DNA from 3 places in the Sanguibacter sp. Z1732 genome. Region 2 is predicted to be linked to each of the others. Evidence: predicted binding sites of a transcription regulator. Region 2 holds the regulator's gene; each other region holds the start of a gene.
The links. Region 2 encodes LexA, which represses DNA repair genes until DNA is damaged. Its sites were predicted from a motif close to TCGAACANNTGTTCGA; they were not measured.

Region 1 (6,622 bases), 2.0 Mb from region 2:
ACCACGTGAACGGGGCTCTGACGGTCGGGGAGAACATCGGTGACCTGGGCGGATTGTCGATCGCGATCAAGGCCTACGAGATCGCGCTGCGCAAGGCGGGCCGCTCCGGTCTCGACGATGCACCGGTGATCGACGGGCTGACCGGTCTGCAGCGCGTGTTCTACTCCTGGGGCCGGATCTGGCAGCAGAAGGCCCGCGATGCCGAGGTCATCCGGCTGCTGTCGATCGACCCGCACTCCCCCAACGAGTTCCGCTGCAACGGCGTGGTACGCAACCTGGACACCTTCGCCCGGGCCTTCGACGTCCAACCCGGGGACGCGCTCTACCTGCCACCCGAGGAGCGGGTGCGGATCTGGTGACCACCAGCGGTCCGCCAAGTGGCGGGGCCTCTCCCGCGTTGTTATGAAAGGAAGCACCGCACACAACTAGGAGGACGAGATCGAAGAGTCCATCGAGGTCGACGTACCGGTTTCTGTCGCGTACAACCAGTGGACCCAGTTCGAGGACTTCCCCCACTTCATGGATGGGGTCGACTCGATCACCCAGGTCACCGACACCAAGAACCACTGGGTCGTCACCGTTGGTGGGACCACGCGGGAGTTCGACACCGAGATCACCGAGCAGCACCCGGACGAGCGGATCGCCTGGCGCACGGTGGACAGCGAGCCCTACCACGCCGGTGTCGTCACGTTCCACAAGTTGAGCGAGACCACCACCCGGGTGATGATCCAGCTCGAGTGGAAGCCGCAGGACGCCAAGGAGAAGGCTGGCGCTGCTGTCGGGGCCGACGACCGTCAGGTCAAGGCCGACGCGAAGCGGTTCAAGGAGTTCATCGAGAAGCGCGGCACCGCCACCGGTAGCTGGCGCGGCGACGTGGACTGACCGGGCGCGGCGAGCGAGCACCCCGCCCGGGGATTCACTCGCCGAAGACCCGCACCTGCTCCGCGGGCAGTTTCGCCCACCAGTTCCGGTAGCGGCCGTAGACCACCGGATCGCGGTCGGCGACGAAGTCCGCGAGCGCAACCGCCTCCTGTTCGATGCCGGCCCAGTCGGCCTCGGACAGGGGGTGGAACGTCGTGACCTCCACGGCGCCGTCCACCGCGCGCCAGACCCCCGCCACCTGTCCGTCCACCAGCACAGCCGGCAGCGTGTCGCCGTTGCGGCGGATCACATGCCCGCGGTACTCGGGCGGGATGATGCGTGAGCGGTCGGAGTAGGCCAGTAGCACCGAGTCCCACATCGGCAGCAGTCGTGGCGGGGCGGGCGTGTCCTCCTCGGGCAGTGGCGCGCCCTCCACGTCCAGCAACTCCACCCCGTCCGGGCCCTGGCGCCCGATGAGTTCATCCGTCATCGTCTCGACCACCCGCCGCGCCCGTGTCACCTGGATCAGCGCGTACTGCGCTACGTCATGCACCCGCGCCGGACCGAAGGACTGCAGGTAGCGGCGCACCAGATGCTGGGCGGCCTCATCCGGATCGGCCGACGACGACGGATGCGGGCTGCGGGCTGGCCACGTAGGCCGGCCTGGCGCCGAACGACCACGGCCCTCCGGTAGGGGTGTGCACGATCGGGGCGTAATGGCGTAGCGCCCACCACAGTTGCGGGTGGGCGAGGTCGGCGGCCACCTGCTCCCCGGTGCGCGGCTCGGCGAGCAACTCGCCCAGGTGACCGGCGACGTCGTCGGCCATCTGCGGGGTGAGCCCCTCGCCGGTGAACCGCGCATCGCCCAGCCGCGCCCCGCGCAAGGTCGGTTGCATCGCGCGGTGCAGCAACGGGTAGTCCTCGGCGTGCACCGCGTGCAGCGTGATGCGCATCAGCGTGGCCTTGACGATGCGGTGCGAGGTGAAGGCGGTGTCGAGATCCGCGGGGTCGAAGTCAGCCAACCGGTTCCACAGGGCGAGGTAGGGCGAGGGGGCCGATTGGGACTGGACCGCGGTGATGGCGCGGACTCCCTCGGCCACGTCCAGGGGTGCCCGGCGCAGCAGCAACTGGGGGGGCCAGGGTCGCCCGGTTCAGCGCCCGGGCGGTCAGGTGCTTGTCCGGGCGCGCGTGGTCCATACGGGTACGGTAGCGCCGACCACCCACACCCGGGCTGAGCAACGGTGGCGACCCGCACGACTGCGCTCGCCCGAGCCTCGTGGCTTCTGTTGCGGTGCGAACAGGCACTGTTAGCGTCGAGAAGTATGCGCTGCGCACTCATGGTCACGGGAGTTGCACTGCTGCTCGCCGGGTGCGCTGCGGACGATCCGGACACGCCTGAGGATCCGGCCACCACTGCGGAGCCGCAGACCACTGAGGAGCAAGAGGACACGGCCCACGTCGAGGAGCCGGCCGACGGCGAGGAGTCGGCCGACGGCGAGGAGTCACCGGGGGCGGAGGATACCCGCGACGACGACGACGCAGCGGTGGCGGAGTTCGAGGCCGTGGAGCACGATCAGTTCGAGAACCCGTGGGCGCTGGAGTTCCTGCCGGGCACCGACCTGCTGCTCGTGACCGAGCGCACCGGCGCCGTGCAGATACGAGATCAGGAGTCCGGTGAGGTCAGGCCGGTCAGCGGCGTGCCCGAGGTCGTCCCCGCGGGGCAAGGCGGTATGCACGACGTCATCGTCGGCCCGGACTTCGAGCGGGACCAGATCATCTACCTCAGCTGGGTGCGCGTCGCCGACGGCGGTAGCCAGGGGGTGGTCGGACGGGCACACCTCGACGCTGACCGCGCCGCCCTGGAGGATCTCGAGGTGATCTGGGAACAGGACCCGGCGTCCGGCAACGGCCACTTCGCGCTCCGGATGGTGGTCCTCGACGACTCCCTGTACATCACCTCCGGGGACCGGCAGGAGCTGCAACCCGCTCAGGACATGGGCACCAACCTCGGCACCATCGTGCGCCTGACGCTGGAGGGTGATCCTGCCCCCGGCAACCCCTTCGCCGATGACGGCGGCGTCGCGGCGCAGTTCTGGACCACCGGGCACCGCAACCCGCTGGGCATCGACCTGGACTCTCAGGGCAACCTCTGGTCCTCGGAGATGGGGCCGGCCGGCGGCGATGAACTGAACCTGATCGTCAAGGGCGCCAACTATGGCTGGCCGGAGGTGTCGATGGGTGAGCACTACGACGGCACCGCGATCCCCGATCACGCCGAGGGCGATGGCTTCGAGGCACCGAAGGCCTACTGGGTGCCGGCGATCTCGCCCGGGAACCTGATGATCTATGCCGGCGACCTGTTCACCGGATGGGCCGACAGCGCGCTGCTGGGCGGCCTCTCGGGGGAGAACCTGGTGCGTGTGGAGTTGGACGGCGAGAACGCCGAGCAGGTGGATGAGTGGGAGATGGGTGATCGGATCCGCGCCCTGGCCGAGGCTCCCGATGGCGCGATCTGGCTCGCCACCGACGGTGGCGAGCTGATGGAGTTGCGCCCGGACTAGAGCCGCTCAGCAGGCACGAGCGCACCGCCGGTTCTCCGGCTGTGGCCTCGGTGAGTCGACTGGCGCCGCTCAGTTGACTGGCCCCGCTCAGTCGATGAGGCGGGCGACCTCCCCGGTGGCACGGAGGAACGCGTGCAGGTCGGGCTCACCGTCCACGGGCGAGAGGATGACCGCGTCGGCACCGGCTTCGGCGAAGCGTCGCACCGCGGCCGCCACGTCGTCGGGCTCGCCCCACACGCCCCGGTTGTCGTCGGTGCCGGCCTCGCCCAGCGCGGCGGCAACCCGCTCCCGGGCGCCGTCGCCGAAGGCGGTGTCGACGTAGGCCACCACCACCGCATCGCCGTCACGTCCGGCGGCGGTGCGCCCGTCGGCAATCAGGCGGGCCCGCTCACCCACCTCGGCGACGGAGAGTCCGGAGACGAGGACCGCACCGTCGGCGACCTCCCCGGTCAGTGCCAACGTCTTGGGTCCCACGCCTGCGGCGTAGACGGGTGGTGCGGCCTCCAACGGCCACTCGAGCCGCACCTTGCCGAGGGTGACGTAGCGGCCGGCCACGGTCACCTCCTCCCCGGCCAGCAACGACCGCAGCACCGTGATGTACTCGCGCATGAGCGTCAGCGGGGAGGCAGCGTGCGCGCCGGCCTGTTTCATCCACGGGAGCACGCCGTGGCCCAGGCCGGGGTAGAACCGGCCGGGAAAGGTCCGCTCGATCGTCGCGATCTCCATCGCGGTCACCGCCACGTTGCGCAGCGGGATCGGTGCGATCCCCAGGCCGATCCGCAGGCGCTCGGTCCACGCCAGGGCGGCGGCGACCGAGGCGTAGGCCGACTCACGGAAGCAGTCCTCCCAGAGCCAGAGCTCGGGAACGCCGGCGGCTTCGGCGGCCTCGACCGCCCCTCGCAGCGCCTCGGGTGGATTGTGGTGCGGGTTGAATATCGCGCCGACCCGAGTCATCGCACACCCCCCTGCGGGCGCGCCGGTGCGCGCTGGTCGATCTCGGCGCCGAAGGGCGGGGGATTCGTCGAATTGGCCATGGTTCGAGTCTCCCACGGGCGCGCCGGGTAGCGGGCGCTCACTGCCACGCCCTGCAGTCGCTCATGTCGCGGGCCGCAGACGCCCGGCCGTCGGACCTGTACTCACCCACGCACTCACCCAGAAGACCCCACTGCCACGCCCTGTAGGCGCCCGCCCCCCCGGCCACCGCCGCCATGACCCGCAGGCACCAACCGTTACCTACCATCAGGCACCAGTGCCATGTGACACGAATCGGAGTAAACCGTTGACTCGAACGGGCGTTCTAGGTAGTGTAGGTTCATGGCCGTACACCCGCTCCCGAGCATCTCCCCGACCCAGGAGGTGCACGCCGCGCTGGATGGGTTGTCGCGGCTGGATCCGGGCGGGCTCAGCGCTGCCGGGCAGAGCCAGTTGCTGGTAGACCTGAGGCGGATCGAGTCGCGGGTTCGGGCCTACAAGCTCAAGGTGCTCAACGCGGCGGAGAAGGCCAACACCGCGCGCAAGTCCGGTCATGCCGATACCGCCTCCTGGGCGGCCAAGCACACCAACGACGACGACGGTCGGGACACCAGCCGCCAGACCAAACTCGCCACCCGCCTCAGCGACCGCGGCCCCACCCAACGCGCACTCGACGACGGGGACATCTCCCCCGACCACGCCGAGATCATCGTGGGAGCAGGCGAAAAACTCCCCGACGGGCTGACCACCACCGAGCGGGCCCGGGTCGAAGAAGACCTGGTCGACAAAGCCAAGCACATGCCGCCTTCGGTGTTGCGCCAGCGAGCACGGCGACAGTTGGAAGCGCTGAAGAAGGACCGGGAGAGCATCGACGCCCACGAAGATGGCCAGATCGCCGATGAAGAGCAACAGGCCCGCGCTCACACCCGGTTGACCATCCGGGACAACCACGACGGCACCGTCACCGGCCACTTCACCCTGCCTGTCTTCCACGGCCACCTGCTGCGCAAGATCATCCACACGATGACCGCACCACGCCGCACGAGCCGCAGCGACAGCAACGGCGCAGGTGGCGCTGCTGGCGCTGGCGCTGCTGGCGCTGGCGGTGCTGGCGGTGCTGGAGGACACTTTGGGGGGAGAAACGGCGCAGACGCGAGTGGTTCCCAGGGCAGCGGCGGGGCCGGCAGCGTCGTGGAGGATCTGTCCGGGCTTCCCGATCCGGGCCGGGTGGCCCAGGGCCGGCGCACCGACTGGGCCAACGCCCACGGCCTGGCCCTGGCAGAACTGATCGAACACCTACCCACCGACCACCTCAGCCCGAAGACCGCCGCCACGATCGTCGTCACCCTCGACGAGCAGGTGCTCCGCGGACGCATCGCTGCGGCCGGACTGGACACCGGAGAGAAGATCTCCGCCGCCCGAGCGCGGCAACTGGCCTGCAACTCCGGCCTGGTGCCCCTCGTGCTGGGCGGTCAATCCCAGCCACTGGACCTCGGGCGCGGCAACCGACTCTTCACCGAAAGCCAACGCACCGCCCTAGCCACCCAGCACACCGCGTGTGCCGCGCACGGATGCCAACGGCCCTACGCCTGGTGCGAACTCCACCACGCCATCCCCTGGTCCGAGCACGGACCCACCAACCTCGACAATGCCGTCCCCCTGTGCCACCGCCACCACCGAATGGCACACGACGACGACTACCACCACACCCGAACTCCCGCCGGCGAGTACGCATTCACCATGCGCCACTAGGCGCACCATGCGTAGTGGCACGTCATGCTCTGCTCACCAGGACTAGCCGGGCCCGGATGTGGTCTCGCTCGGCGCCGTCGGGACAGGCCTCGATCGCCTCGAGGTATGCCTGACGAGCGGCCTCGGCCTGTCCACCGCGGTGCAGCAACTCGGCGCGCACGAGCGCCACACGATGATGGCCGGGCAGTTCGTCGGCGGCGGCACGCAGAATCGCCAGGCCGGCCATCGCCCCCGATGCCTCGCCCACCGCGACAGCACGGTTGAGCCGCACGATCGGTGATCCGGTGAGTGCCTCCAGTCGGGTGTAGGCGCGCACGATTCCCGCCCAGTCGGTGTCAGCAGCGCGGGTGGCCGTCGCGTGGAAGGCCGCGATCAGGGCCTGCAGGCGCAACTCCTCCGCCAGGCCATCGGTCGGGGACAGGGCGGTGAGCCGGTCCAAGCCCGCCGCGATCTCGGCGCCGTGCCACCGGGACCGG
Region 2 (6,622 bases):
CCCGGCTGAACGGCTCCATCGCCCCCGATCGCTTGATCACCGTGAGGCTGGTGCTCTCCACCGTGGTGAAGCGGCGCGAACACTCGGGACAGTGCCGGCGGCGGCGGATACTGCCGCCGTCGTCGGCGGTGCGGGAGTCCACCACCCGCGAGTCGGGGTTACGGCAGTACGGACAATGCATCGGCGCGTCCCTTCCCGGCTTGGTGACGGCGTGCTCGGTGCACACACAATGCCACATCTGGCTACCGGTGTGGGACGTCGCCCTCCAGCGGGTTCCTCAGCCCTGCGGGACGCTCAACTCCTGGCCGGCGTGCACGGTGGAGCGCTCCAGCCCGTTCATGCCGCGGATGGTCTCCACCACCTGGCGCACGTCCTGCCCCGGATCGGCGATCTCACTCGCGATCACCCACAGGCTCTCGCCCGGCTGGACCACCACGGTGGAGACCTCTGCCGGCGTCTGCGCCTCTGGCGCCAGCAGGGTGCCGAGCCCGCCGCCCACGGCGATCGCCAGCGCGAAGCCAAGCGCGACCAGCACCCGCCGTCCGCGGGTGGTCAGCCGCAGGGGGGCGTGTTCGCGCGCCCTGGCCGGGCGCACCGGCGCCGCCGGACGAACCGGTACCGCCGGGCGAACCGGAGCCGTCGGGCGAACCGGTGCCGTCACCAGGGGCGTCACGGGACGGGTCCGGCCGCCCGAGCCCTCGGTCTGCTGGGGTACGAGGGCCCGCGGCACGTCGCTCTGCGGCGTAGCCTTCGGGGCCTCCGGGGCCGGAGCCGCTCCGGGCGCCGAGAAGACTGCGGGAACCGGGAGGTGACAGGTCGAGTTACGTGCAGGGCCGGCGTGCCAGCAGGGGCGCGTCCGCGACCGCCGCAGGGCGGCCCGCCGGGTCGAGGGGCTGGGGTGGATCGCCAGTGCACTCATCGGATTACTCCTCGGGCCACGTCCGGGACCGGCAACCGACCGACCCTCGAACTGATGTTCTGCGAACACATGTATGGACAGTAACACAGCCGTTCGATAGCGTCGACACGCCAGTCGAACAGATGTTTCCTGTTCGGCGCCGTAACGCCTAGGCTTAGGAACGTCATGGGGAACACCCCACCACCGACCCCTGACATCGCGGTGACGGGACCATGGCAGAGCCGCTCGCAACCGCACCGAACCGCAGGAGGACACGATGGCCGAGGGACCCAAGGACACCAGCCGGCAGCACCCGGACCAGACCGGCCACTCCCCCGGTCTGACCGCCCGGCAACAGCGGATCATGGACTCGATCCGCACCAACATCGAGACCAAGGGGTACCCGCCGACGATGCGCGAGATCGGCACCGCCGTGGGCCTGGCCAGCCCGTCATCGGTGAAGTACCAGCTCCAGGTCCTGGAGGAAAAGGGGTACCTGCGCCGGGACCCGATCTCCACCCGCGCGATCGAGATCCTGGATCCCCACGGCACGGCGCCGGCGCAAGAGAGCCCGGCACCGGCTTCGGCCCGCGGCCCGAAACAGTTCTTCAGCACCGACTCCGATGAGCAGGTGGACGCCTCGCCCAGTTACGTCCCGGTGGTCGGGCGGATCGCGGCGGGCGGCCCGGTGCTGGCCGAGCAGTCGGTGGAGGACGTCTTCCCGCTGCCGCGCCAATTGGTCGGCGACGGCGACCTGTTCCTGCTCAAGGTCACCGGCGACTCGATGATCGACGCCGCGATCTGCGACGGCGACTTCGTCGTGGTGCGTCAGCAGCCGGTGGCCGAGAACGGTGAGATCGTCGCGGCGATGATCGACGGTGAGGCCACGGTCAAGACGCTCAAGCGCACCGAGGGCGAGGTCTGGCTGATGCCGGCCAACTCCGCCTACTCCCCGATCGAGGGATCCGACGCCCAGATCCTGGGCCGGGTGGTCAGCGTCCTGCGCTCGGTGTGACCCGCCCGTCCGGTCCGATCCGCAGGCACACCTCGTCGTCGTAGGTGCGTCGCTCGATCCGGAGCACCCGGTACTGCGAGTCCAGGACCGGGAAGGCGTGGATCGGTTGCAGCGTCAACCGCGCTCCGGTCCCGGTGCGCTCGAGGTTGATGTCCAGGTAGCCGTAGTGCTTGCCACCCTCACGCAGCACCGGGTTGCCGTCGCCGGCCACCTCCCAGCGCTCCGGAGCGTCCTGGTCGGCCGTCCAGGCCCGGTGCGGGTTGTACCGCAGGAGCTCCCCATCACCCCCTCGCAGTTCGCCACCCAGGCTGTCCCCGGCCACACCGACGTCGTAGTAGAGCACCCCGGGTGAGCCTTCGTCGCCGTCGGGCACCACCGAGCGCTCGAACAGTTCACTGTGCCCGCAGAGCACCGCGGCCACGCCGAATTCACTGAACATCCCGATGGAACCTGCGCATCGGGGTTCCGCCCTGACCGGTAGAGAACTCGTGATCCATCGGTAGGCCGTGCGCACCGCTGGAGTAGGGCACGTGGTGGAACTGGACCAGGATGATCCGGCCCTGCGCCCGGGCGTCGGCCAGATTCTCTTCGGCCCAGCGCCACTGCGGCCTGCCGGGGGCGATGTCGTTCAGGTCCGTGCCACCGGCGGCGGTGTACTCCGTTGCGGTGAAGTGGTCCTGGGTATCGGTGCCCGGGCCCCGGTAGGCCCGCCCGGTGAGGGGCCGGACGTAACGGGACCGATGGTCGTCGGGCTCCCCGTTCGAGGAGTCCAGCGTCAGGATCGTGAGTGGTCCGTGGTCGAGGCGGTAGTAGCCCCGGCCCCGCGACCCGTCCGGGCCCGGGAAGTGGGCGTGGTACTTGGCCCGGGCCCGCACCACCGGGGAACGGTCCGACGGCGTGCCGTACCGGCCGTTGCGGGCGCCGAAGTTCTCCCAGTTTCCCAGCGCAGGCAGGAGCGGTGCCCGCGAGAGCAGGCCCGAGGGGGCGTTGATCGTGAAGAACTCATCCCAGGCGGGCTGGTATCCCCCGCCGCCGACCAGGTCACCGGGATGCAGGATGAGGTCCGCCTCCTCCTGGGCGATCATGCTCACCACCGCCCGGTAGCCCTCCGCCTTGGTGAGCGGGTAGCGCAGCACGGGCCGGCCGGCGGTGTGCTCCGCCACGCCGAAGGCCTCCCGCCACAAGCCGTGCGGGTCGGGACGGGACTCCCCGCCGGGGCCGGCCGGCCAGGAGCGATGCGTCACCCGCCCGGCCGGAGCGGTCTCGGAGTCCGACAGCGCCACCAGGTGGATCTGCTGCCAGGACCCGTCGGTGGGAGCGGTGCGGAAGGCGGCACGGTACTGCTCGCCATCCTGGGCGACCGCGTAGGTGTACCGCGTGTGTGGCCGCAAGCCGGTCAGGACGACGACGTGGCGGACGTTCCCGTCCGGGTACAGCCAGGAGCCGGGCGCCAGACCCTCGATGTGCTCGGTGCGCTCGGCCTCGGTAGGGCTCAGCACGTCGAGGGCCTCGGGTCGGGACGTGACCGGCCCGGGCGCGCCCGGGCCGGTCACAACGACTTCTCCGGGTTCATCGGTGTGGGAGAACCAGATGATCGTCATGCCGGTGCTGCTCGGTGCGTGCAGGTAGGGCCGGACGCGGAAACCGGACGTCATGCCGGTGCGTCCCCGCCACCGGACAGCCTGCGCAGCGCGGCCCGGACCAGGTCACCGTCGGTGGTGGGCCACAGCGGCGGGAGCGACTTGGCCAGGAAACTGCCGTAGCGCGCCGTTCGCAGCCGGGGGTCGAGCACGGCCACCACGCCACGATCGGCCACCCCACGCACCAGCCGGCCCGCGCCCTGAGCCAGTAGCAGAGCCGCGTGGCTGGCAGCCACCGCCATGAAGCCGTTGCCACCTCCGGCAGCCACCACCTCCTGGCGCGCCTGGCGGATCGGGTCATCGGGGCGCGGGAACGGGATCCGGTCGATGACCACCAACTGGCATGCCTCCCCCGGCACGTCCACGCCCTGCCACAGCGACAATGTGCCGAACAGGGAGGTGGCGGGTTCGGCGGAGAACCGGCGCACCAGGGCCGGGATCGAGTCCTCGCCCTGTAACAGGATCTCGGTGTCCAGCCGCTCCCGCAGCGCCTCGGCCGCAGCCTGCGCACCGCGTCGGGAGGAGAACAGCCCGAGGGTGCGCCCGCCGGCGGCCTCGATCAGTCCGGCGAGTTCGTCCAGGGCCTCCTGGGCCGTGCCGTCGCGGCCCGGCGGCGGCAGGTGCGAGGCCACGTAGAGGATGCCCTGCTTGCCGTAGTCGAACGGGGAGGACACCTGCACGGCCCGGTGGGGCCCGAAGCCCATCCCGACGCTGCGCACGGCGTGGTCGAAGGTACCACCGAGGGCGAGGGTGGCCGAGGTGAGCACCGCGGCCCGCTCGGCGAAGAGCTCGGAGGCGATCGGGCCGGCCACGTCCAGCGGTGCGATCTTCAGCCGCGAACCCTCCCCCGGTGCGCGCCCGCGCTCGCACCAGAGCACGTCGATCCGCTCCGCCACACTGTCGGAAAGCAGGCGTTCGGCGATCTCGAACAGCACCAGCAGCGCCGACGTCGCCATGGCTCGGCCACCGGCTTCCTCGGCCTTGCCCTGGCCCTGGGTCTGCTCGGTGCGCACCGCCGTCATCGCCTCACGGCACGCCTCGGCGATGGAGCGCACCGTGGGCACCAGTTCGGCCGGCAGGCCCTGGGGCAGGCGGCCCTCGGGCACCAGACCAAGGTTGGTGCGCAGATGGGTGGCGGCATCCTCCAGGGCGGAGAGCGCGATCCCGGCGTGACGGCGGGCGAGCCGGGCGGTGCGTTCCACGGACGCGGCGGACAACTCCACCGTGGCCTGGGCGGTGACCCGGTCGGCGAGTTCATGCGCCTCGTCCACGATGAGCACCTGGTGTTCGGGCAGCACCTTCGGGGAACCCGAGGCGGCGATCCCCAGCATCGCGTGGTTGGTCACCACCAGGTCCGCCTCACGGGCGGCGCGGCGGGCGTGTTCGGGGAAGCAGTCGTTCAGCAGCGGGCAGCGTTGCCCCAGGCACTCCAGGGAGGTGAGGGAAACCTGCCGCCAGGCCCGGTCGCTGACCCCGGGCACCAGATCGTCGCGGTCCCCGGTGCTGGTCTCCTCGGCCCACCTGCGCAACCGCAGCACCTGTCCGCCCAGGGAGTCGTCCTGGCCCTCGGGGTGCTCCTCGGCGGCCGAGGGGGCCGCGGCTGCGGCATCGAAGAGGGTGCCCTCGTCGTCGGCCGGGTAGCCACCGGCCACCTTGTGCAGGCACAGGTAGTTGTGCCATCCCTTCAGCAGCGCCACCTGGGGCTCCCGGGGCAGGTGCCGCCGTAGGGACTCCGCGGCAAGCGGCAGGTCGTGTCCGAGCACCTGGCGCTGCAGGGCCAGGGTGGCGGGGAGAGACGATGGTCCGTTCCTCGTTGCCGACCGCGTGCAGCAGCGCCGGGATCAGGTACGCCAACGACTTACCGGTGCCGGTGCCGGCCTGGACGAGGAGGTGCTCGGCGCCGGCCAGCGCGGCGGCCACCTCGGTGGCCATCTGGTGCTGGCCCTCCCGGCGGGCGCCGCCCATCGCCGCGATGACCTCATCGAGCACGGTATCCAGGTGCGATGGCGGATCGGGGCGACTCACGTCGTCGTCGGTTGGAACGGTACCGCCCGCGTCGCTGCCGGCGTCGTCGGGGCTCATCCGCCGACGGCAGCATCCAGGTCTGCCGCCAGCGCCCCGTCGACCCGTGCGTGCAGCCGGGTCCCGTCCTCGGTGTGTTCGGTACTGATCACCTCTCCGGCCACGTGGGCCCGGTGCACCAGATCGCCGCGCTCATAGGGAACCAGCACATCCACCTCCACCGCCGGGCGGGGAAGTTCGGAGGCGATGTGTTCGCGCAGTTCCCCGATGCCCGCGCCGGTGCGCGCGGAGACGGCGACGGCGCTGGGCTCGCGGGTGCGTAGCGCGGCGATGGTCTCGGCATCGGCGAGGTCGGCCTTGTTCAGCACCACGAGTTCGGGGATCTCCGAACTGCCCTCGATCTCTCGCAGCACATCGCGCACCGCGGCGATCTGACCAGCGGGATCGGGGTGGGAAGCGTCCACGACGTGCACGATCACGTCGGCCTCGGCAACCTCCTCCAGCGTGGAGCGGAAAGCCTCGACGAGCTGGGTGGGCAGGCTCCGCACGAACCCGACGGTGTCGGCCAGGGTGTAGGTGCGCCCGTCCGGGGTCTCGGTGCGCCGCACGGTGGGGTCCAGGGTGGCGAACAACTGGTTCTGCACCAGCACACCCGCGTCCGTGAGCCGGTTCAGCAACGAGGACTTGCCGGCGTTGGTGTACCCCACGATCGCCACCGAGGGCACCGCACCGGCACGGCGGGAGCGGCGCCGCCCGGCCCGGGCCGGGGCCATCTGGGCGATCTGCCGTCGAAGCCGGGCCATCCGGGTGCGGATCCGCCGACGGTCCAACTCGATCTGGGTCTCCCCGGGTCCGCGCGAGCCGATACCGGCGCCCCCGGCCGTCTGCCCACCGGCCTGCCGGGACATCGACTCACCCCACCCGCGCAGGCGCGGCAGCAGGTACTCCAGTTGGGCCAGTTCCACCTGCGCCTTGCCCTCCCGGGACTTGGCGTGCTGGGCGAAGATGTCCAGGATCAGCGCCGTGCGGTCGATCACCTTGACCTTG
Region 3 (6,622 bases), 890 kb from region 2:
GCCCGCCGTCGGCGTCATGCACCTGGCGCAGACGAACATCGTGGGACTCCGTAGCGCTGTAGACCGAGACCGGTACGTTCACCAGCCCGAACGTCAGGGACCCTTTCCAGATGGACCGCATGATGCTGCTCCCTTCTCCCGCCAGCCAGTCAACACCACTCGGTGCCCGCAGGCGAGGGTTCACCACGCGCCAAGGGCAGCGCGGGCCCGGGATGGACGACGCCGGGAGGCACCCGAGCGCGTGGCGTCCGCCGGCGGAGGGTCACCAGCGCACGCCTGCGGACCGGGGGCCCGGGTCGGCGCCGTGGTCCGGGGGCGCGCCGCAGGTCGGCACGGCTAGCGACGAGGGCGCGCAGCCAGCACGATAGGCAGCATGGCTCGCGCGGAGACGATCGTGAACGTCGATGGACGCCGGCTGCGCATGACCAACCTGGACAAGGTGCTCTATCCCCAGACCGGCACCACCAAGGCCGAGGTGGCGCACTACTACGCCCAGGTCGCCGACGTCATGGTGCCGCACTGCCTGGGCCGCCCGGCCACTCGCAAACGCTGGGTGGAGGGGGTCGGCACGGCACGCCGCCCACTGGACTCCTTCTTCAGCAAGGACCTGGACGCCGGGACCCCCTCGTGGGTGGTCCGAGCCGATGTGCAGCACTCTGATCACGTCTCGACCTATCCAGTGGTGGACTCCCGCGCCACGCTGACCTGGTTCGCCCAGATCGCGGCCCTGGAGGTGCATGTGCCGCAGTGGCGACTCGATGCCGATGGCGCCGCCGCCAACCCGGACCGGCTGGTCCTGGACCTGGATCCCGGTCCGGGGGTGGAGTTGACCACCGTGGCCCACGTGGCCGGACTGGTGCGGGAGATCCTGGCCGGGATGGGCATGGAGTCGTACCCGGTCACGAGCGGCTCCAAGGGCATCCACCTGTACGCCCCGCTACCGGGCACGGTGACCTCGGAACAGGCCAGTGCGCTCGCGCGGGAACTGGCCCGGAGCCTGGAGGCCGATCATCCGGATCTGGTGCTGTCCCGGATGGCCCGGGCGGCCCGAGCGGGCAAGGTGTTCCTGGACTGGTCGCAGAACAACGCCAAGAAGACCACTGTGGCGCCCTACTCCCTGCGCGGCACCGCTCTGCCCCGCGTCGCCGCGCCGCGCACGTGGGAGGAACTGGCCGATCCGGACCTGCGTCAGCTCTCACCCGAGGAGGTGCTGGACCTGCTGGCCGCGCGCGGGGATCCGATGGCGCCGCTGGGGGCCTCCCCCGGCACGACGCCGGTGCCGGACCGGCTCGCGCGCTATCGCGCCAAGCGCGATGGGGCACGCACACCCGAGCCTGTTCCGGCGCCGGTGCCGTCATCACCACCGTTCTCGCCCCCCGCCCCGGCGGTGCCCGGAGACGACCCGGGTGATGGAGGTGCCGACGGCGAAGGCCTTGCGCTGCCCCGCTTCGTGATCCAGGAGCATCATGCCTCCCGGTTGCACTGGGACTTCCGGCTGGAGCGCGACGGCGTGCTGGTCAGTTGGGCGCTGCCGCGCGGCGTTCCCACCTCACCGGACCGCAATCACCTGGCTGTCCCGACCGAGGACCACCCACTGGAGTACGCCACGTTCGCCGGTACCATCCCCAAGGGCGAGTACGGCGCCGGTGAGGTCACGATCTGGGATCACGGTACGTACGAGATCCAGAAGTGGCGCGAGGGTGCCGAGGTCATTGCCACGCTCACCGGCGCCGAAGGCGGCGGCCTGGAGCAGTCCGGGCCCGGACGGATCAGTAGTTTCGCATTGATCCGCACCGGCGGGGAGCGCGAGCAGTGGCTGATCCACCTGATGAAGAAGCAGCCCGAGGTCCACGACTCGTCCAGCGCCGGTGAGCCATCGGATTCCCGTAGCGCACCTGACCGATCAACCGAGGCAGGAGGGCAGGAACTCGCGGCTCGGGAACCCGCAGACGTCCCGAACCCGCCGGCCGCGCCGAGCCCACCGGACGCCCCGCTCACCGCAGTCGCGCAAGCAGCGCCGGACGCACCAGCGAACGCCGGCGCACCAGCCACCGATCCTGCGCCAGTGACCCCGATCCCGCCGATGTTGGCCACCGCGGGCACCCTCGCGGACATCGGCGCCGAGGGCTGGGCCGCGGAGATGAAGTGGGACGGCGTCCGTGCGCTGGTGCATGTGGGCCCCGGAGGGGTCCGGGTGTTCGGTCGTTCGGGTCTGGAGACCACCGCGCAGTATCCCGAGGTCGCTGAGGTACTGGACGCGGTGCATGCGAGCTCGGTGGTACTCGATGGGGAGGTGGTGGCCCTGGATGGGCAAGGACGGCCGAACTTCGGGTTGTTGCAGCCGCGGATGCAGGCCACGGGTCATCAGGTGGCAGCGGCGGCACGGCGCCAGGGTGTGCACCTGATGCTCTTCGATCTGCTGGCCATGGACGGGCACGAACTCACCGGCTTCACCTACCACCAGCGCCGCAGCCTGCTGGAGGAGGTCATCTCCCCTTCCCGCACCGTGCAGGTCCCTCCCGCGTTCGAGGGCGACATCCCCGGGGCCCTGTCCACCAGTGCCGATCAGGGCTTGGAGGGGATCGTGGCCAAACGGGTGGACAGCATCTACCGGGCCGGCCAACGGAGCTCGGCGTGGATCAAGATCCGGCACAGCCGCACCCAGGAGGTTGTGGTCGGCGGATGGCGGCCCGGTCGGGGCGGGCGCTCGGGGGCGGTGGGATCACTGCTGCTGGGGCTCCCGACGCGAGAGGGTCGCTGGCGTTACGTCGGCCGGGTCGGCACCGGCTTCACGGAGCGGGAGGCGCGCGCATGGGTTGCGCACCTGCGCGAGGATGCCAGGCCGACGCCGGCACTCATCGGCATTCCTGCCATCGATGCCCGGGATGCACACTGGGTCGAACCGGTACGCGTGGCTGAGGTGTCCTTTTCGAACTGGACCACGGAGGGCAGGCTGCGTCATCCGGTCTGGCGCGGCTGGCGGGTCGACAAGGATCCGAGCGACATCGATCCTGCGCAGAGCGATTTCGAGGAACCCTCCAGTTGACGACCTATTCGCGCTTTTTCCACGGCGTGAGTCGTCCGCCAGCGCGGTCATTCAGCCCGGTGCCATCGGGTCGGTAGAACCGCCAGGCACCATCGGGTCGGGCCATGGTGAGTCGTCGGGCCTCGACCAGGTCGTGGTGGTGGAAGCAGAGCAGCGCCCCGTTCGCCACATCGGTGGTCCCGCCCCGGGACCATTTCACGAGGGCATGGTGGGTCTCGCACAGGACCGGCGGCGCCGTACAGCCCGGATAGACACAGTGCCGGTCTCGAGCGACGATCGCCCGGCGCTGGGCTGCGGTGAAGGTCCGATGCGCCCGCCCCTGGTTGAGCACCTCGTTCTTGGCGGAGAACAGCACCCGGTACACGTCCCCGCACCTGGCCATCCGACGTAACACCGGCGTTGGGACCGGACCGGTGGCGTCGGTCCACATGCCCGGCTCGCTGCGCAGGATCGCATTCCAGTCCCAGCGGGGCTGTTCATCCGGGGCCGGTTTGTCGGTGGCGATCCGTGATGAGGCCAGACCGGCCGATGGCTTATCCACTGGTGGGTCAGCGCCCGGTGGGGGTGCTTTCGGTGATTCCTGCTCGCTGACTGCCTCACGGAACAACCGAGCGAACTCTGCTGCGCCGATGTGGACACCCACGTGCGGGCGCACCGATGCCGAGGTGCCGCCCAACCCTTGATCGAGCACCACCCTCGCCATGTCGGCCAAACCCTGTGCGCGGCGCTGACCGGAATTGCGGGCGTCGCCCCGCACGGGTTTGCCCATCACCGCATCGAGTGCCAGCCGCACCTGCTGCCCGTGCTCCTCGGTCAGGAAGCCCGCGAGATGGAAGCCACCGAGCGTGCGCGCGATGTCGACGTATTCGCGTTCCTGGGACTTTCGATAGCCACGCTCGTCCGCCTCCGGGTCCGCTACCCGCGCGAAGTGATGGACCAGGTGCCGTAGTTGCGCGGGCCGCAGCACCATCGCCTCAGCCAGCAGGAACTCCTCGACCGTGGCGGTTCCGGCATCGTCCTGCACGTTGCGCTGATCATCCTGCCCGGGGTCACCGCCGTCGTCGGAGCCATCAGGATCGTGAGCACCATCCTTGGCTGGCTCGTGCTCACGGCTGTCGCTGGCCTCGGGATCCGACCCGAGGGAGACGCGCTCGCCCAGCGCAGCGATCCTCTCCTGCGACGTCAGGGCACCAGCGGCCACGATGCGAGCCTGCTCCAAGCCGACCTCACCCGCACGCAGCGCGCGATCGAAGTGCTGGATCTCATCTCGAAACTGCCTGGCCAGACGCACGTCCGCTTTCGCCGCCGACTGCGTGATCCGGTGCGTCTGGGCCACGTGGGTGGCGTAGGTTCGTGCCCCGGTCAGGGCCCATCGACCGTCAGCCTCCTCAGCCATCAACCATTGCAGCCGCTTTCCCGCCAGGCGCTGGACGGCGCCGTGAACGCGCAGCGCCGCCGAGCCCAGCACCGGTCCGGCATGGGCAAGTCGTTCAGCGGCGATGTCGGCGGTGGCGATCCGGTCCACGATCGCCTCCAGTTCGGCGAGGTCCCGTATCAGGGATTCGCCGGACCCACGGCGCGGCGTGTGGGACCCGTCCGTCGCCATCGGGCACCTCCATGGGAATCCGCAGTTCGTACATCTGTTCCCATAGTAGGGCCGACCACTGACAGGGCAGACGGTTCGCTTCGGCGCTGTGGATACGGGCCCGTTCGATGGGTACCTGTGGAGCCCGGACTCGGTCGAGACCATCACTCAGACAGGTACGCGCAACGAGACCCGTCGGGTCAGTGGGTCAGGCGCGGCCGAGTACGGCTAGGACGGGGACGGACCGCCCTGCGACCCCTTGTCCCGTTCACGGCCTGCGACCACCGCGAGGACCAGTTCGATACCCATCCGGCCGAGCACGACCAGCGCCAGCGCGATGGCGATCGTGACCAGCAGGTTCACGAAGTAGACGGCCACGGTCCAGCCGCCTCCGTACATGCTCGTGGCCACCGCTACCTGGATGAACTCGACCAGACCCGACAGGGCGATCAGGCCGCCGAGGATGCACAACGAGATGAATCCGAGTCGGGCGATGCGCGGTGCGAGCGGGGTTGCGAAAGTGAGATCGAACAGGCCCGGACCGGATGCTGAACCCGTCAGCGGGGTGCCGGGCTGCGGGTAGCCCGGGGCCCCGTGGGGGGCGCCTGATCCGGGTTGCGGCGGACCACCCTGGGGTGCGCCGTATCCACGCTGAGGTGTTCCGTCGCCACCCTGCGGTGCACCGTAGCCACCGTGCTCGTGACCACCCTGCTGTCCGGCATAGCCACCCTGGGGCGCGCCATAACCGCCCTGTGGCTGGCCGTACCCGCCCTGGCCACCGTGAAGCGTGGCGTCACCACCCTGGGCGTAGCCACCCGGCGGGGCGGCATAACCCCCCTGGCTGCTTTGGGCCCGGGCGTCCTGAACGTCGGCGCGACCTGGAACGTCCGGCGCTGCGGCGCTCCCGGACTGGGAGGGCGGCTCGGTCGGCGGCCCTGCCTGGGGCACCGGGCCGGAGGGGCCTTGTGCGTACGCAACCCCCTCCCCGCCGGCCTCTGCCCCCTGCGGGGCAGTCCCACCTTCAGTGTACTGAGGGGTGTCGCCGGGGTGCGCCGGGGCCTGGCTGCGGCCGTCGTCGTCGCTACCGGCGCCGGATGGTTCCTGCGGTTCGGGTGGATTCATGGTCTGCCCCCTCCTGGTGCAGTCACGCTGATGTCGGTGACCGGTGTGTCAATCACGTCAGCACCACCTTAGAACCCTGGAGGAACGGCGCATCATGGAGGGACATGGGCAACCCGGGACGCCCGGTCAGGTCAGGCCGTGACGATCCGCCCGTCGATGACCTCGACGGCGATTCGTTCCAGCGGCTCCTTCGCCGGGCCCGCAGTGACCTCTCCCGAACGCAGGTCGAACCGGGAGCCGTGGCAGGGGCAGCGCCCCTCCTCCTCCTCGACGTCGACGGTGCAGCCCTGGTGAGTACAGACCGCGGAGAGGGCGACGACGTCGGCCTCATCCGTGCGAGTCAGGAGCACCGTGGCGCCGGCGGGAGTCTGCACCGAGACCGAATCGCCGACCCCGATCTCCTCCAGTCCGATCAGGGTCTCCCCCACCGACACCGTGCTTTCGTCCTGCTCCTCGGCACCGCACGCGCTCAACAACATCGCGCCACCGGCACCCAGGCCAACTGTTGCGAGTACCTGGCGTCGGCTCGGACACAGGCTCATCTCTCCACCCCCCCCGCCGGACGCACCGAGCGGCCTCATGCGCCGGGATCGGGCCGTTCCGGGAACAGCCCCTCCTCGCGGATCCGGGCGTTGAGTTCGCGCAGGTAGGCGGCTTCGTCGAAGTCCAGGGCTACCTCCTGGCCGAGCCAGGCCGACAGGTGCACGGCGTTGGCCAGCCGCACACCGTTGATACCATCGGCGCCCGGGGCGAGCAGTTCGGTGCCGTGCAGGACGGCGGAGGCGAAGTTGGCCAGGACGCCGGCGTGCTGGGATCCCCAGGCCGACTCGGTCTCGATCTGCTCGGTGGTGTAGAAGCCCTCGGTATCG

Region 1: the regulator LexA is predicted to act here: its motif matches at 4,707-4,722, upstream of ACRRRO_RS09030 (DUF222 domain-containing protein).
Region 3: the regulator LexA is predicted to act here: its motif matches at 4,679-4,694, upstream of ACRRRO_RS16055 (DUF222 domain-containing protein).

The regions. Positions count from the first base shown of each region.
Region 1 covers NZ_CP194857.1:1,696,255-1,702,876, reverse strand. Annotated here, with positions in the region: partial or broken gene ACRRRO_RS09055 (M13 family metallopeptidase) at 1-359, shown strand, start outside; gene ACRRRO_RS09050 (SRPBCC family protein) at 439-882, shown strand; partial or broken gene ACRRRO_RS09045 (winged helix DNA-binding domain-containing protein) at 917-1,961, opposite strand; gene ACRRRO_RS09040 (PQQ-dependent sugar dehydrogenase) at 2,199-3,422, shown strand; gene ACRRRO_RS09035 (LLM class flavin-dependent oxidoreductase) at 3,510-4,376, opposite strand; gene ACRRRO_RS09030 (DUF222 domain-containing protein) at 4,737-6,146, shown strand; gene ACRRRO_RS09025 (RNA polymerase sigma factor) at 6,169-6,622, opposite strand, start outside.
Region 2 covers NZ_CP194857.1:3,937,604-3,944,225, forward strand. Annotated here, with positions in the region: gene nrdR (transcriptional regulator NrdR) at 1-181, opposite strand, end outside; gene ACRRRO_RS20475 (LysM peptidoglycan-binding domain-containing protein) at 278-535, opposite strand; gene lexA (transcriptional repressor LexA) at 1,176-1,913, shown strand; gene ACRRRO_RS20485 (hypothetical protein) at 1,891-2,352, opposite strand; gene ACRRRO_RS20490 (metallophosphoesterase family protein) at 2,342-3,568, opposite strand; gene ACRRRO_RS20495 (ATP-dependent DNA helicase) at 3,565-5,316, opposite strand; gene hflX (GTPase HflX) at 5,632-6,622, opposite strand, start outside.
Region 3 covers NZ_CP194857.1:3,050,708-3,057,329, reverse strand. Annotated here, with positions in the region: partial or broken gene ACRRRO_RS16065 (Ku protein) at 1-121, opposite strand, end outside; gene ACRRRO_RS16060 (ATP-dependent DNA ligase) at 374-3,046, shown strand; gene ACRRRO_RS16055 (DUF222 domain-containing protein) at 3,051-4,652, opposite strand; gene ACRRRO_RS16050 (DUF4282 domain-containing protein) at 4,860-5,753, opposite strand; gene ACRRRO_RS16045 (ubiquinol-cytochrome c reductase iron-sulfur subunit) at 5,885-6,295, opposite strand; gene ACRRRO_RS16040 (Gfo/Idh/MocA family protein) at 6,331-6,622, opposite strand, start outside.